DNA from 3 places in the Streptomyces sp. NPDC048288 genome. Region 3 is predicted to be linked to each of the others. Evidence: predicted binding sites of a transcription regulator. Region 3 holds the regulator's gene; each other region holds the start of a gene.

Region 1 (4,757 bases), on a different contig from region 3:
GGTGGTGGTCATGGAGGACCCGGCCAGCACGTCGGCGACGTGGTATGTCACATACGACGGCACGACGTCCGGCGCCGAGGTCCGCTCCGACTCGGTCCGCAGGTCGTAGTCGGCGCGGATGCCCAGCCGCCCGAGCTTGGCGACGTCGGCGGCGGTGAGCTTGTTCAGGGCGTCGGAGCGGTAGATCTCGCCCATCTTCACCCAGTGACCGTCGGCGGTCCGGTAACCGCCCGCGTCACGGAAGTTGACCGTGCCGTCGAGCTTGACGAGCCGGTCGGCGAGGTGCAGCGAGCCGCCGCGCTCGGGCACGAGGTCGAACCACTGCCGGTCGGCGGCGGGCAGCCCCTTCACGGTGACGTCACCAGTGGCACCGCCGCGCGCGACCACGTGCCCGTCGGCCCGGACGGCGACCGAGCGCACCCCGGGCGCGGTCCAGACGACGTGGTACGAGCCGTCGTCGTTCGCGGTCACGGTCGCGGCCGTGAAGGGGATGCGGTGGGACGAGTGCGAGTGGCCGGCGGCGGGGGCGGCGACGGCGGCCGGCGCGGTCAGGGCGAGGACCACGGCGGCGAGCAGGGAGGGCTTCATGAGCGTCATGGGACGGATGCTGTGTGCACGTACCGTCCGGGAGGTGAACGACGGATGACTGACAGCATGTGCATGGATGGCAGTTTGTGCCACACCACTCCCCCGACCGGCGCGAACACCCTCCACCGCGGCCGGCAAAAACGCCCGAGGGCGGCACCCCCTGTCGTGAACAGGGGGTGCCGCCCTCGGAAAGGACGAGCCGATCCGTGCCGGATCAGAAGTCCATGTCACCGCCCGGCATGCCGCCCGGAGCGGCCGCGGCGGCCTTCTCCGGCTTGTCGGCGATGACGGCCTCGGTGGTGAGGAACAGCGCGGCGATGGAGGCGGCGTTCTGCAGGGCAGAGCGGGTCACCTTCGCCGGGTCGATGATGCCCTCGGCGATCATGTCGACGTACTCGCCGGTCGCGGCGTTCAGGCCGTGGCCGACGGGCAGGTTGCGCACCTTCTCGACGATGACGCCACCCTCGAGACCACCGTTGACGGCGATCTGCTTGAGCGGGGCCTCCAGCGCGAGCTTCACGGCGTTGGCGCCGGTCAGCTCGTCACCCTCCAGGTCCAGCTTCTCGAAGACCGAGGAGGCCTGGATGAGGGCCACGCCACCACCGGCGACGATGCCCTCCTCGACGGCCGCCTTCGCGTTGCGGACGGCGTCCTCGATGCGGTGCTTGCGCTCCTTGAGCTCGACCTCGGTCGCGGCACCGGCCTTGATGACGGCGACGCCACCGGCGAGCTTGGCCAGGCGCTCCTGGAGCTTCTCGCGGTCGTAGTCCGAGTCGGACTGCTCGATCTCGGCGCGGATCTGGTTGACCCGGCCCTGCACCTGCTCGGAGGAGCCGGCGCCGTCGACGATGGTGGTCTCGTCCTTGGTGATGACCACCTTGCGGGCCTTGCCCAGCAGGTCGAGGGTGGTGTTCTCCAGCTTGAGGCCGACCTCCTCGGAGATCACCTCGCCGCCGGTGAGGATGGCGATGTCGTTCAGCATCGCCTTGCGGCGGTCGCCGAAGCCCGGGGCCTTGACGGCGACGGACTTGAAGGTGCCGCGGATCTTGTTGACGACCAGGGTCGACAGGGCCTCGCCCTCGACGTCCTCGGCGATGATCAGCAGCGGCTTGCCCGACTGCATGACCTTCTCCAGGAGCGGGAGCAGGTCCTTGACGGAGCCGATCTTCGAGTTGGCGATCAGGATGTACGGGTCGTCCAGGGACGCCTCCATACGCTCCATGTCGGTGGCGAAGTACGCCGAGATGTAGCCCTTGTCGAAGCGCATACCCTCGGTGAGCTCCAGCTCCAGACCGAAGGTCTGGGACTCCTCGACGGTGATGACGCCTTCCTTGCCGACCTTGTCCATGGCCTCGGCGATGAGCTCGCCGATCTGGGTGTCGGCGGCGGAGATGGAGGCCGTCGAAGCGATCTGCTCCTTGGTCTCGACATCCTTCGCCTGCTCAAGGAGGGCACCGGAGACGGCCTCGACGGCCTTCTCGATACCGCGCTTGAGGGCCATCGGGTTGGCGCCGGCGGCTACGTTGCGCAGGCCTTCCTTGACCAGGGCCTGGGCGAGCACGGTCGCGGTGGTCGTACCGTCACCGGCGACGTCGTCCGTCTTCTTGGCGACTTCCTTGACCAGCTCGGCGCCGATCTTCTCGTACGGGTCCTCGAGCTCGATCTCCTTGGCGATGGAGACACCATCGTTGGTGATCGTGGGGGCGCCCCACTTCTTCTCGAGGACGACGTTGCGGCCCTTGGGGCCGAGCGTCACCTTGACGGCGTCCGCGAGCTGGTTCATGCCGCGCTCGAGGCCGCGCCGCGCCTCCTCGTCGAACGCGATGATCTTGGCCATGTGAAGTGGTCCCTCCAGGACTGGGGGTGAGTCTTCAGGACCGCGCCCGCGCCCGCGACGGACGGCTCGCCGACCCGTGGGTTCCTTGCCCCACCCGGCCTGCGGGCCTCACCGACCCGGTCCTTCTTTGTCACTCTCACCTTCAGAGTGCTAACGCCAATGATTAGCACTCGGGGTAGGCGAGTGCAAGCGCCTCCCGGGGATCGGGCGTGCGCGGCCGGGCATGCCGAAGGGCCCGTGCCCCGGGAGGCACGAGCCCTTCGAAGATGTACAGAAGAACGTCGCTGTCAGTCGGCGCGTGCTTCAGCTGGTCGCCAGCCGGACCATGTCCGCCTGCGGCCCCTTCTGGCCCTGCGAGATCTCGAAATCGACTCGCTGACCCTCTTCCAGGGTGCGGTACCCGTCCATCTGGATCGCGCTGTAGTGGACGAAAACATCCGCACCACCGTCGACCGCGATGAAGCCGTACCCCTTCTCCGCGTTGAACCACTTGACGGTGCCCTGAGCCATGCCTAACTCCCCTATTACTGGCCCTTGCACAGATCCACACTTCGCGGATCCGGGTCAGACCTCACCCCCCAATGGTTGGGGGCGTGCGCCGGAACGCGTCGACCGCGGCTGAATGTATCTGTCCAACTGCCGTCTGCAACAGGTCAATCGGACGAGAATTCTGGACGGGAAGGGTCCGGAATGTAGCGAGAATTCGGCCGAATTCAGGGCAAGTCGGGCCCCAGATAAGCCGCAAAAGCCGCAAAGAACCCGCACACTTTGGCTACTTCTTGCCGGGCTCGCGGTATCGAATACGGGGCTCCCGACCTGGAGATCAGGACCGCGTTCCCCAACTGTACCGCGCTCAACCACACAGAATTGCCCCCTCCGCTTCTCTCACGGAGGGGGCAATCAGATGAACACTCGGTGATGGGTATTACCGAAGGTAATGTTCGGTCATACGGCCATCAGGTCAGCAGGTCAGCCAGGTCGGCGGGGTCGTTCAGCCGCCCGCGACGGCCGGGATGATGGAGACGCCGGCCCCGTCCGGGGTGGCGGTCTCCAGGCCCTGCTCGAAGCGCACGTCGTCGTCATTGACGTACACATTGACGAACCGGCGCAGCTTGCCCTGGTCGTCGAGAACGCGGGCGGAGATTCCCGTGTGGTTCTTCTCCAGGTCGGTGATGACCTCGCCGAGGGTGGCACCTTCGGCACTGACTTCGGCCTGGCCACCGGTGTAGGTGCGCAGGATGGTGGGGATGCGAACAGTGACGCTCACGGCTTTAAACCTCCGGTCAGGGCAGCGCCCTATTTCTCGGGGACTCAGGCGAGCCCGGCCTCGTGGAAAGACTCGAGATTCGGGCGAATGGTCGCGGTAAGACCCGTACCCGCCACCGCGTCGAGCGTCTTCAATCCATCACCGGTGTTGAGTACAACGACCGACTTCGAGGGATCGATGAGCCCATTCTCAATGAGCTTCTTGGTGACTCCAACCGTCACTCCGCCGGCGGTCTCCGCGAAGATGCCCTCGGTCCGCGCGAGCAGCTTGATCGCGTCGACGACCTGCTCGTCGGTGACGTCCTCCACCGCACCACCCGTGCGCCGGGCGATGTCGAGGACGTAGGGACCGTCGGCCGGGTTGCCGATGGCGAGGGACTTGGCGATGGTGTTCGGCTTCTGCGGCCGGACCACGTCGTGGCCGCCCTTGAAGGCCACCGAGACCGGCGAGCAGCCCTCGGCCTGCGCACCGAAGATCTTGTACGGCTTGTCCTCGACCAGCCCGAGCTTGATCAGCTCCTGCAGCCCCTTGTCGACCTTGGTGAGCTGCGAGCCGGAGGCGATCGGGATGACCAGCTGGTCCGGCAGCTGCCAGCCGAGCTGCTCGCAGATCTCGTACGCCAGGGTCTTCGACCCCTCCGCGTAGTAAGGCCGCAGGTTGACGTTGACGAAGCCCCAGCCCTCGCCGGCCGGGTCGCCGATCAGCTCGGAGCAGAAACGGTTCACGTCGTCGTAGTTGCCCTCGATGCCGACCAGCTCGCCGCCGTAGATCGCGGCCATGACGATCTTGCCCTGCTCCAGGTCGTGCGGGATGAACACGCAGGAGCGGAAGCCGGCCCGGGCGGCGGCGGCGCCGACCGCGCCGGCCAGGTTGCCGGTGGAGGAGCAGGAGAGCGTGGTGTAGCCGAAGGCACGGGCGGCCTCGACGGCCTGGGCGACGACGCGGTCCTTGAAGGAGTGCGTCGGGTTGCCGGAGTCGTCCTTCACGTACAGGCCGCCGGTGACGCCCAGCTCCTTGGCCAGGTTGTCGGCCTGCACGAGCTTGGTCCAGCCGGGGTTGATGTTG
Region 2 (4,757 bases), on a different contig from region 3:
ACGACGGCGCGGCGGACGACGGCGACACCGGTCGCCTCGTCGCCGGTCTTGCCGAGGCCGTCCTCCAGCACCTTCGCGGCGTGGACCAGCGCGGAGCCACCACCGGAGACGATGCCCTCCTCGACCGCGGCGCGGGTCGCGGAGATGGCGTCCTCCAGACGGTGCTTCTTCTCCTTCAGCTCCACCTCGGTGGCGGCGCCGACCTTGATCACGCACACGCCGCCGGCCAGCTTCGCGAGGCGCTCCTGGAGCTTCTCGCGGTCCCAGTCGGAGTCGGTGTTCTCGATCTCGGCCTTGATCTGGGCGACGCGGCCGGTGACCGCGCCGGAGTCACCGGCACCGTCGACGACCGTGGTGTCGTCCTTGGTGACCGTGACACGGCGGGCGGAGCCCAGCACGTCCAGGCCGACCTGGTCGAGCTTGAGGCCGACCTCCTCGGAGATGACCGTGGCGCCGGTGAGGATCGCCAGGTCCTCCAGCATCGCCTTGCGGCGGTCGCCGAAGCCGGGGGCCTTGACCGCGACCGCGTTGAAGGTGCCGCGGATCTTGTTGACCACGAGGGTGGAGAGCGCCTCGCCGTCCACGTCCTCGGCGATGATCAGCAGCGGCTTCGAGGCGTTGCCCTGGATGATCTTCTCCAGCAGCGGCAGCAGGTCCGCGATGGAGGAGATCTTGCCCTGGTTGATGAGGATGTAGGGGTCCTCCAGGACCGCCTCCATGCGCTCCTGGTCCGTCACGAAGTACGGCGACAGGTAGCCCTTGTCGAAGGCCATGCCCTCGGTGAAGTCCAGCTCCAGACCGAAGGTGTTGGACTCCTCGACGGTGATGACACCGTCCTTGCCGACCTTGTCCATCGCCTCGGCGATGAGCTCGCCGACCTGCGTGTCCTGGGCGGACAGCGCGGCGACGGCGGCGATGTCGGACTTCTCCTCGATCGGGCGGGCCGTGGCGAGCAGGTCCTCGGAGATGGCGGCGACGGCGGCGTCGATGCCCTTCTTCAGGGCGGCCGGGGAGGCACCCGCGGCGACGTTCTTCAGGCCCTCGCGGACCAGCGCCTGGGCCAGCACGGTGGCGGTGGTCGTACCGTCACCCGCGATGTCGTTGGTCTTGGTCGCCACCTCCTTCACCAGCTGCGCGCCGAGGTTCTCGTACGGGTCCTCGATCTCGACCTCGCGGGCGATCGTGACACCGTCGTTGGTGATGGTGGGGGCGCCGAACTTCTTGTCGATGACGACGTTGCGGCCCTTGGGGCCGATCGTCACCTTCACCGTGTCGGCAAGCTTGTTGACGCCGCGCTCAAGGGCGCGACGGGCGTCCTCGTCGAACTTCAGGATCTTCGCCATGGGAGCGGTTCAGCCCTCTCGGAAAACGTGAGTGAAACGAGCCGCGCCCCCGACGCCCGGCTTCATGAGATCGCGGGGGCCAGGGGCGCAGTTCACAGCAGGATGTGCTTCGAGTGAACTACTTCTCGATGATCGCGAGCACGTCGCGGGCCGAGAGGACGAGGTACTCGTCGCCGTTGTACTTCACCTCGGTGCCGCCGTACTTGCTGTAGAGCACGATGTCGCCGACCTTGACGTCGAGCGGCAGGCGCTCGCCGTTCTCGAAACGGCCCGGGCCCACGGCGAGGACGGCGCCCTCCTGGGGCTTCTCCTTCGCGGTGTCCGGGATGACCAGGCCGGAGGCCGTGGTCTGCTCGGCGTCGAGCGGCTGGACCACGATGCGGTCCTCAAGCGGCTTGATGGCAACCTTGGAGCTGGTGGTCGTCACGATCCGACCTCCCCCTTCGGAGATCTCACGGGGTTAACTGTCTGAGGTGGCGACCAGGTGGATCCGTCGTCGCGGGTGCCGGACCTGCCCGTCGCGTTGTTGGCACTCTCATCTGCCGAGTGCCAGAGCCGAGACTATGACCGCGATTAGCACTCGGTCAAGCGGAGTGCCAGTTGCCCGTGGCGCGGCGCCGAAAAAACCGGGTCGCCGGACCGGAGAACCCGCCGGTGACCTGCCTACAGGTAGTCCTCGAGGCGCCCCACCGTCAGCCCGCTCGCCTGTACCCGGCGCAGCAGCCGGGCCGTGCGTTCGCGCAGGGCCGGGCCCATGGCCTCGTCGGGGCCGACCAGGACGATGTCGCCGGGGCGGAGCTGCTTCTCGCCGTTCCTGAAGGCGAGCGTGTCGGCCGTCATCGCCGCCCGCCAGAGCACCACCGCCGTCACCCCGCAGTCGGCCGCCGCGCGGAGTGTGGTCGTGTCGTAGGTGCCGTAGGGCGGGCGGAAGAGGTACGGGCGGATGCCGAAGCGGGACTTCAGCTTCTCCTGCTGTCCGCAGATCTCGGCACGCTGGCCCGCGTAGGGCAGCCCGGGCATGGCCGGGTGGTCGAGGGTGTGGTTCTGGACGCTCGCGCCGACCGCCTGGAGCCGGGCGAAGTGGCCGTAGCCGGGGCCGACCACGCTGTCCGTGAGGAACATCGTCACGGGCAGGCGCAGCTCGCGGACCATGTCCACGAAGCGGGGGTCCTTCTCGGCGCCGTCGTCGTAGGTCAGGAAGACCACCCGGTCGGCGGTGGGGACGTGGTCGACGACCGGGGGGAGGGCCGAGCGGAAGGAGAGCGGGTGGGACGGCGGGCGCGGGGCGGCCGGCAGGGGCGCGCTCAGGCCCCAGTGCCGGTAGGCCTGTTCGCCGGCCGGGCCGTGCGGCCGTACCCCGTCGGCCGCCTTCCTGCCGAGCCGTTCGATGGGGTCCACGGACTGGGCGCAGCCCGCGAGCAGGAGGGCGACGGCGGCCAGGAACGCCACCGTCGCCCTCGCGCGGCTCACAGGTAGTCCTCCAGGCGCGCCACCGCGTAGCCCTCGCGCGTGACCTTGTTCAGAAAGCGGCGCATGTCGTCGACCATCGTGCCGTCCCAGTCGCTGCGGCCCCGGAAGTGCGTGAGCACGATGTCACCGGGGTGCAGACCGCGGTCCCACTCGCGGTACTCCCAGTGGTCGACGAACACCTCCTCGTCCCAGATCGGCGCGTACTTGATGCCGCAGGTCCTGGCGGCGCGCAGGGTGTCGCCGTTGTAGTTGCCGTAGGGCGGGCGGAAGACGGTCGGGGCCTTGCCGAACTCCCGCTTCATGATCTCCTGCATGCCGCAGATCTCGTGCTTCTGCTCCTCGTAGGTCAGGCCCGGCAGGTAGGGGTGGGTCAGGGTGTGGTTGTTGAGGGTGTGGCCCTCGGCCTGCATCTTCCGGAAGTAGCCGTAGTCGTCCTTGACCAGGTAGTTGCTGAGGAACGCGGTGTAGGGGATCCGCAGGTCGCTCATCATGCGGAGGAACGCCGGGTCCTTCTCCGAGCCGTCGTCGATGGTCAGGAAGACGACCTTCTGCTTCGTCGGGACCGTGGTGAAGACCGGCGGCAGCTCGTCCTCCACCTGCCCGTCCACCTCGAACCCGTCGCGAGCGGTGATCCTCGGCTTCTGCGTCGGCGGGGCCGGGGGCCGCAGCGGGACCGCGTTCAGCCCCCAGCGCTTGGCGGCGGCCACCAGGGCGGCGTGGGCTTCGGCGGCGGCGTTCCGGTGCGGCTGCTGACCGGCGGCGGGGCGGGCGGCGGAACCGTCGGGCCCCGCGCAGCCGGACACCAGGGCGGCGACGGCCAGCAGGCCCGCCACACCCACTCTGAACCCATTTTTGTCATTTTGTACGACTGCTCGCATGGCGTCGGATCCTTCCAGGCCCCTCCCCGGAACCGGGGCAGACACCTCGGCCGGAGGCGAACCATCCACCGACTGGCCGACAATGACCCGGTGAACGACCACCTCGCCCCCCTGCTCACCCCCGAAGGCCACGCCCTCCTCGCCGAGGTGCGCGGCACCGCGCCCGCCGACGAACTCGCCGTGGCCACCCGGCTGCGCCGCACCCACCCCGCCGAGCTGGTGTCGGCGGCGCTCGCCCAGGCCCGGCTGCGGCAGCGGGCGGCGGCGAAGTTCGGCGAGGCGGACGCGGACCGCATGTTCTTCACGCCGAACGGGGTCGAGCAGTCGACGCGGGCGAGTGTCGCCACGTACCGGGCCGAGCGGCTGAAGACGCTGGGGGTCTCCTCCGTCGCCGACCTGTGCTGCGGGATCGGGGGCGACGCGATCGCCCTCGCGCGGGCCGGGATCCGGGTGCTGGCCGTGGACCGGGACCCGGTGACGGCGCGGACCGCGCGGGCGAACGCCGACGCGCTGGGCCTGGCCGACCTGATCGAGGTCCGGGAGGCGGACGTCACGGAGGTGGACACGGCGGGCTGGGACGCCGTCTTCGTCGACCCGGCCCGGCGCGGCGGCCGTGGCCGCGTCTTCGATCCGGAGGCCTACTCACCGCCGCTGTCCTGGGCGGTCGGAGCCGCGTCGACGGCCAGGGTCGCCGCACTGAAGATCGCCCCCGGCATCCCGCACGAAACGGTCCCGGCGGACGCCGAGGCGGAGTGGATCTCGGACGCGGGGGACGTGAAGGAGGCGGTCCTCTGGTTCGGGACGGAACCGGGGGCGGTCCGCGCCACCCTCCTGCCCGGCCCGCGCACCCTGCTCGGCCGGGGCCTGCCCGACCCCGAGGTCCGGCCCGTGGGGCGGTACCTGTACGAACCCGACGGCGCCGTCATCCGCGCCCACCTGGTCGCCGAGGTGGCCGAGGAACTGGACGGAGGCCTGATCGACCCGACGATCGCCTACATCACGGCCGACGCGCTCCACGCCACCGCCTACGCGACGCCGTACGAGATCACCGACCAGCTCCCGTTCA
Region 3 (4,757 bases):
CACAACGAGCTGTACTGGCGGGGCGCCGACTGGTGGGGCGCCGGACCGGGGGCGCACTCCCACGTGGGCGGGGTGCGCTGGTGGAACGTCAAGCACCCGGGGGCGTACGCGGCGGCCCTCGCGTCCGGACGCTCCCCGGGCGCCGGACGCGAACTCCTGACGGACGAGGACCGCCGGGTGGAGCGCGTCCTGCTGGAGCTGCGGCTGCGCGAGGGCGTGCCGCTGGCGCTCCTCAAGGAGGAGGGGCTCAGCGCGTCGCGCCGGGCCCTGTCGGACGGACTCCTGGAACAGGGGGCCTACGACGAGGGGCGGGCCGTGCTGACGCTGCGCGGGCGGCTGCTGGCGGACGCCGTGGTCAGGGACCTGGTCGACTGATCACTCCGGTGGGTGAACGGTGGGTGAACGGGGCGTCAGGCCCCCTCGCCACCCGTGACGAAGTCGATCAGTTCCTCCACCCGGCCCAGCAGCTCCGGCTCCAGGTCCCTGTACGAGGTCACCTTCGCCAGGATCGCCTGCCACACCGCGCCCGTGTTCTCCGAGGGCCAGCCCAGCGCCCGGCACACGCCCGTCTTCCAGTCCTGGCCGTGCGGGACGCGCGGCCACGCCTCGATGCCCAGGGACGACGGTTTCACGGCCTCCCAGATGTCGATGTACGGGTGGCCGACGACCAGGGCGTGGTCGCTGGTGACCGACTGGGCGATGCGCCACTCCTTGGTGCCGGGGAGCAGGTGGTCGACGAGGACACCCAGGCGGGCGTCCGGGCCGGGGGCGAATTCGGCCACGATGGAGGGGAGGTCGTCGACGCCCTCCAGGTACTCGACGACCACGCCCTCGATGCGCAGGTCGTCGCCCCAGACCTTCTCGACGAGTTCCGCGTCGTGGCGGCCCTCCACGTAGATGCGGCCCGCGCGGGCGACACGCGCGCGGGCGCCGGGGACGGCGACCGAGCCGGAGGCGGTACGGGACGGGCGTGCCGGACCCGCGGACGCGGGCCGTACCAGGGTGACGACCTGTCCCTCCAGGAGGAAGCCGCGCGGCTCCAGAGGGAAGACGCGGTGCTTGCCGAAGCGGTCCTCCAGGGTGACCGTGCCCGCCTCGCAGCGGATCACCGCGCCGCAGAACCCGGTGCCGGGCTCCTCCACCACCAGGCCGGGTTCGGCGGCCACCTCCGGCGCCGGCTTCGGCTTCTTCCACGGCGGGGTCAGGTCGGCGGAGTACTGGCGCATTCGGATGACGATAGGAGAAGCCGAACGGGTGCGCCTACGACACGCCGAAGCGGGCCGCCAGGGCGTCGCGCTGGGCCCGTACGAACGCCGCGTCGACCACCGCTCCGTGACCGGGGACGTACCGGGCGTCGTCACCGCCGAGCGACAGCAGGCGGTCCAGGGCCGCGGGCCAGCGGGACGGTACGGCGTCGGGGCCGGCCTGGGGATCGCCGGACTCCTCCACCAGGTCGCCGCAGAAGACCACCGGCGGGTCGCCGGGGACGAGGACCGCGAGATCGTGGGAGGTGTGGCCGGGGCCCACGTCGGCCAGCAGGGCCCGGCGGCCGCCGCCCAGGTCGAGGGCCCGCTCGCCGGAGACCGGGCGGCGCGGCAGTGGGAGGGCGTCGGCCGCCTCCTCGGCCTCGGGGGCCGGGAGGCCGTTGTGGACCGCGTCCAGGCGCAGCGCCTCGCGGTCGTGGGCGAAGACGGCCTCCGCGCCCGCCGCCGCGTACAGGTCGGTGCCCGCGAAGGCGGGCGTGCCGAAGACGTGGTCGAAGTGGGGGTGGGTGAGCGCGAGATGGGTCACACGGCGCCCGGCCAGCGCCTGCGCCTCCGTACGCAACCGCGCGCCCTCCGCCAGGCTGGACCCGGCGTCCACCATCAGGACCGCGCCCGGACCGAGGACCAGCCCCGCCGTGCAGTCCCAGCCCGGCAGCCGGCACCGGCCGACGCCTTCGGCCACCCGCTCCCACCCCAGCTCTTCCCAAGTCACCGTCATGCCGCGACGCTAGCCGTAGAACGTCACGGGTCCTGACCGACCTTGCCCAGTCAGTACCCGACGGCCGTACACTGGGCCGGGGATGTTGGCACTCGGGATCGCAGAGTGCCAGACGAAAGACCCGAAGGACCCGAAAGGCCGCGGGCACGACTTTCTGGAGGTGTGGCGCTGGATGCTGAGTGAACGCAGGCTTCAGGTATTGCGCGCCATCGTCCAGGACTATGTCGGCACCGAGGAGCCGGTCGGGTCGAAGGCGCTGACCGAGCGGCACAACCTCGGGGTCTCCCCGGCGACCGTGCGCAACGACATGGCCGCCCTGGAGGACGAGGGGTACATCGCCCAGCCGCACACCAGCGCCGGGCGGATCCCGACCGACAAGGGCTACCGGCTGTTCGTCGACAAGCTCGCCGGCGTCAAGCCGATGAGCGCGCCCGAGCGGCGGGCGATCCAGAACTTCCTCGACGGCGCCGTCGACCTCGACGACGTCGTCGCGCGGACCGTGCGGCTGCTGGCGCAGCTGACGCGGCAGGTGGCGGTGGTGCAGTATCCGTCGCTGACGCGGTCCACCGTGCGCCACGTGGAGCTGCTGTCACTGGCTCCGGCCCGGCTGATGCTGGTGCTGATCACCGACACCGGGCGGGTCGAGCAGCGGATGGTCGACTGCCCGGCACCCTTCGGGGAGACGTCGCTGGCGGATCTGCGGGCGCGGCTGAACAGCCGGGTCGCGGGGCGCCGGTTCTCGGACGTGCCCCGGCTGGTGGAGGATCTGCCGGACGCCTTCGACGTCGAGGACCGCGGCACGGTCTCGGCGGTGCTCTCCACGCTGCTGGAGACGCTCGTCGAGGAGAACGAGGAGCGGCTGGTGATCGGCGGCACCGCCAATCTCACCCGCTTCGGGCATGACTTTCCCCTCATGATCCGGCCCGTCCTGGAGGCCCTGGAGGAACATGTCGTTCTTCTCAAGCTCCTTGGCGAGGCGGGGGATTCGGGCATGACCGTACGTATCGGTCACGAGAACGCCTATGAGGGACTCAACTCCACGTCCGTGGTGTCGGTCGGTTACGGTTCGGGCGGCGAGGCACTCGCCAAACTCGGCGTGGTCGGACCGACCCGCATGGATTACCCGGGAACGATGGGAGCGGTACGAGCGGTGGCACGGTACGTCGGACAGATCCTGGCGGAGTCGTAAGTGGCCACGGACTACTACGCCGTTCTCGGCGTGCGCCGCGACGCGTCGCAGGAAGAGATCAAGAAGGCCTTCCGTCGGCTCGCGCGCGAGCTGCACCCGGACGTCAACCCGGACCCGAAGACCCAGGAGCGGTTCAAGGAGATCAACGCCGCTTACGAGGTGCTCTCGGACCCGCAGAAGAAGCAGGTCTACGACCTCGGCGGCGACCCGCTCTCGCAGGCGGGCGGCGCGGGCGCGGGCGGCTTCGGGGCCGGTGGCTTCGGGAACTTCTCCGACATCATGGACGCGTTCTTCGGTACGGCGTCCCAGCGTGGGCCGAGGTCGCGTACGCGGCGCGGCCAGGACGCGATGATCCGGATCGAGGTGGAGCTGGACGAGGCCGCTTTCGGTACGACCAAGGACATCCAGGTCGACACGGCGATCGTCTGCAACACCTGTAACGGTGAGGGCGCGGCGCCGGGCACCTCCGCCCAGACGTGTGACATGTGCCGGGGCCGTGGTGAGGTCTCGCAGGTGACGCGGTCCTTCCTCGGCCAGGTCATGACCTCGCGGCCCTGCCCGCAGTGCCAGGGGTTCGGCACGGTCGTGCCGACGCCGTGCCCCGAGTGCGCGGGCGACGGGCGGGTGCGGTCGCGGCGGACGCTGACCGTGAAGATCCCCGCCGGTGTCGACAACGGCACCCGGATCCAGCTCGCCGGTGAGGGCGAGGTCGGGCCCGGCGGCGGTCCCGCCGGTGACCTGTACGTCGAGATCCACGAGCTGCCGCACTCCACGTTCCAGCGGCGCGGCGACGACCTGCACTGCACGGTGACGATCCCGATGACGGCGGCCTCGCTCGGCACGAAGGTGCCGCTGGAGACGCTGGACGGCATGGAGGAGGTCGACATCCGGCCGGGCACCCAGTCCGGGCAGTCGATCCCGCTGCACGGGCGCGGTGTCACGCATCTGCGGGGCGGCGGCCGGGGCGACCTGATCGTCCACGTCGAGGTGATGACCCCGACCAAGCTCGACCCCGAGCAGGAACGCCTCCTGCGCGAGCTGGCGAAGCTGCGCGGCGAGGAGCGGCCCACGGGGCAGTTCCAGCCGGGGCAGCAGGGCCTGTTCAGCCGGCTGAAGGACGCGTTCAACGGGCGTTGACGGGGGCGCCCGCGGCGGGTCGCGGAGGGGTCGTGCCGCCGCGATATGTGGCATGTGCCAAAGAGGCGACCCGATTCGGTCTTGTTCGGAGGACGTGACAACATGCCGTCATGTCCTCCGCACTGACCGATCTCTTCCCCTTTCCGATCGTGCAGGCCCCCATGGCCGGCGGGGTCTCCGTCCCGCAGCTGGCCGCCGCCGTGTCCGAGGCGGGCGGGCTGGGTTTCCTCGCCGCCGGGTACAAGACCGCCGACGGGATGTACCAGGAGATCAAGCAACTGCGGGGGCTGACCGGCCGCCCCTTCGGCGTGAACCTGTTCATGCCGCAGCCGGAGTACGCGGAGTCCGGCGCCGTGGAGCTGTACGCGCACCAGCTGGCCGGTGAGGCCGCCTGGTACGAGACCGAGCTCGGCGACCCGGACAGCGGCCGGGACGACGGGTACGACGC

What was found. Region 3 encodes HrcA, which represses chaperone genes, less so after heat shock. Its sites were predicted from a motif close to TTNGCACTCNGNNNNNCNGAGTGCNAA; they were not measured.
Region 1: groL (chaperonin GroEL) is a predicted target of HrcA. The motif match lies at 2,589-2,615, and genes of this name have one in related genera.
Region 2: groES (co-chaperone GroES) is a predicted target of HrcA. The motif match lies at 1,917-1,943, and genes of this name have one in related genera.

Annotation. Positions count from the first base shown of each region.
Region 1 covers NZ_JBICZD010000013.1:194,370-199,126, reverse strand. The annotation lists gene ACGFZS_RS38715 (tyrosine-protein phosphatase) at 1-597, opposite strand, end outside; gene groL (chaperonin GroEL) at 803-2,425, opposite strand; gene ACGFZS_RS38705 (cold-shock protein) at 2,729-2,935, opposite strand; gene ACGFZS_RS38700 (MoaD/ThiS family protein) at 3,417-3,692, opposite strand; gene thrC (threonine synthase) at 3,737-4,757, opposite strand, start outside.
Region 2 covers NZ_JBICZD010000003.1:520,142-524,898, forward strand. The annotation lists gene groL (chaperonin GroEL) at 1-1,343, opposite strand, end outside; gene groES (co-chaperone GroES) at 1,462-1,770, opposite strand; gene ACGFZS_RS13620 (polysaccharide deacetylase family protein) at 2,007-2,813, opposite strand; gene ACGFZS_RS13625 (polysaccharide deacetylase family protein) at 2,810-3,691, opposite strand; gene ACGFZS_RS13630 (methyltransferase domain-containing protein) at 3,782-4,757, shown strand, end outside.
Region 3 covers NZ_JBICZD010000001.1:242,910-247,666, forward strand. The annotation lists gene hemW (radical SAM family heme chaperone HemW) at 1-375, shown strand, start outside; gene ACGFZS_RS01040 (DUF3097 domain-containing protein) at 411-1,226, opposite strand; gene ACGFZS_RS01045 (MBL fold metallo-hydrolase) at 1,261-1,983, opposite strand; gene hrcA (heat-inducible transcriptional repressor HrcA) at 2,156-3,172, shown strand; gene dnaJ (molecular chaperone DnaJ) at 3,173-4,309, shown strand; gene ACGFZS_RS01060 (nitronate monooxygenase) at 4,420-4,757, shown strand, end outside.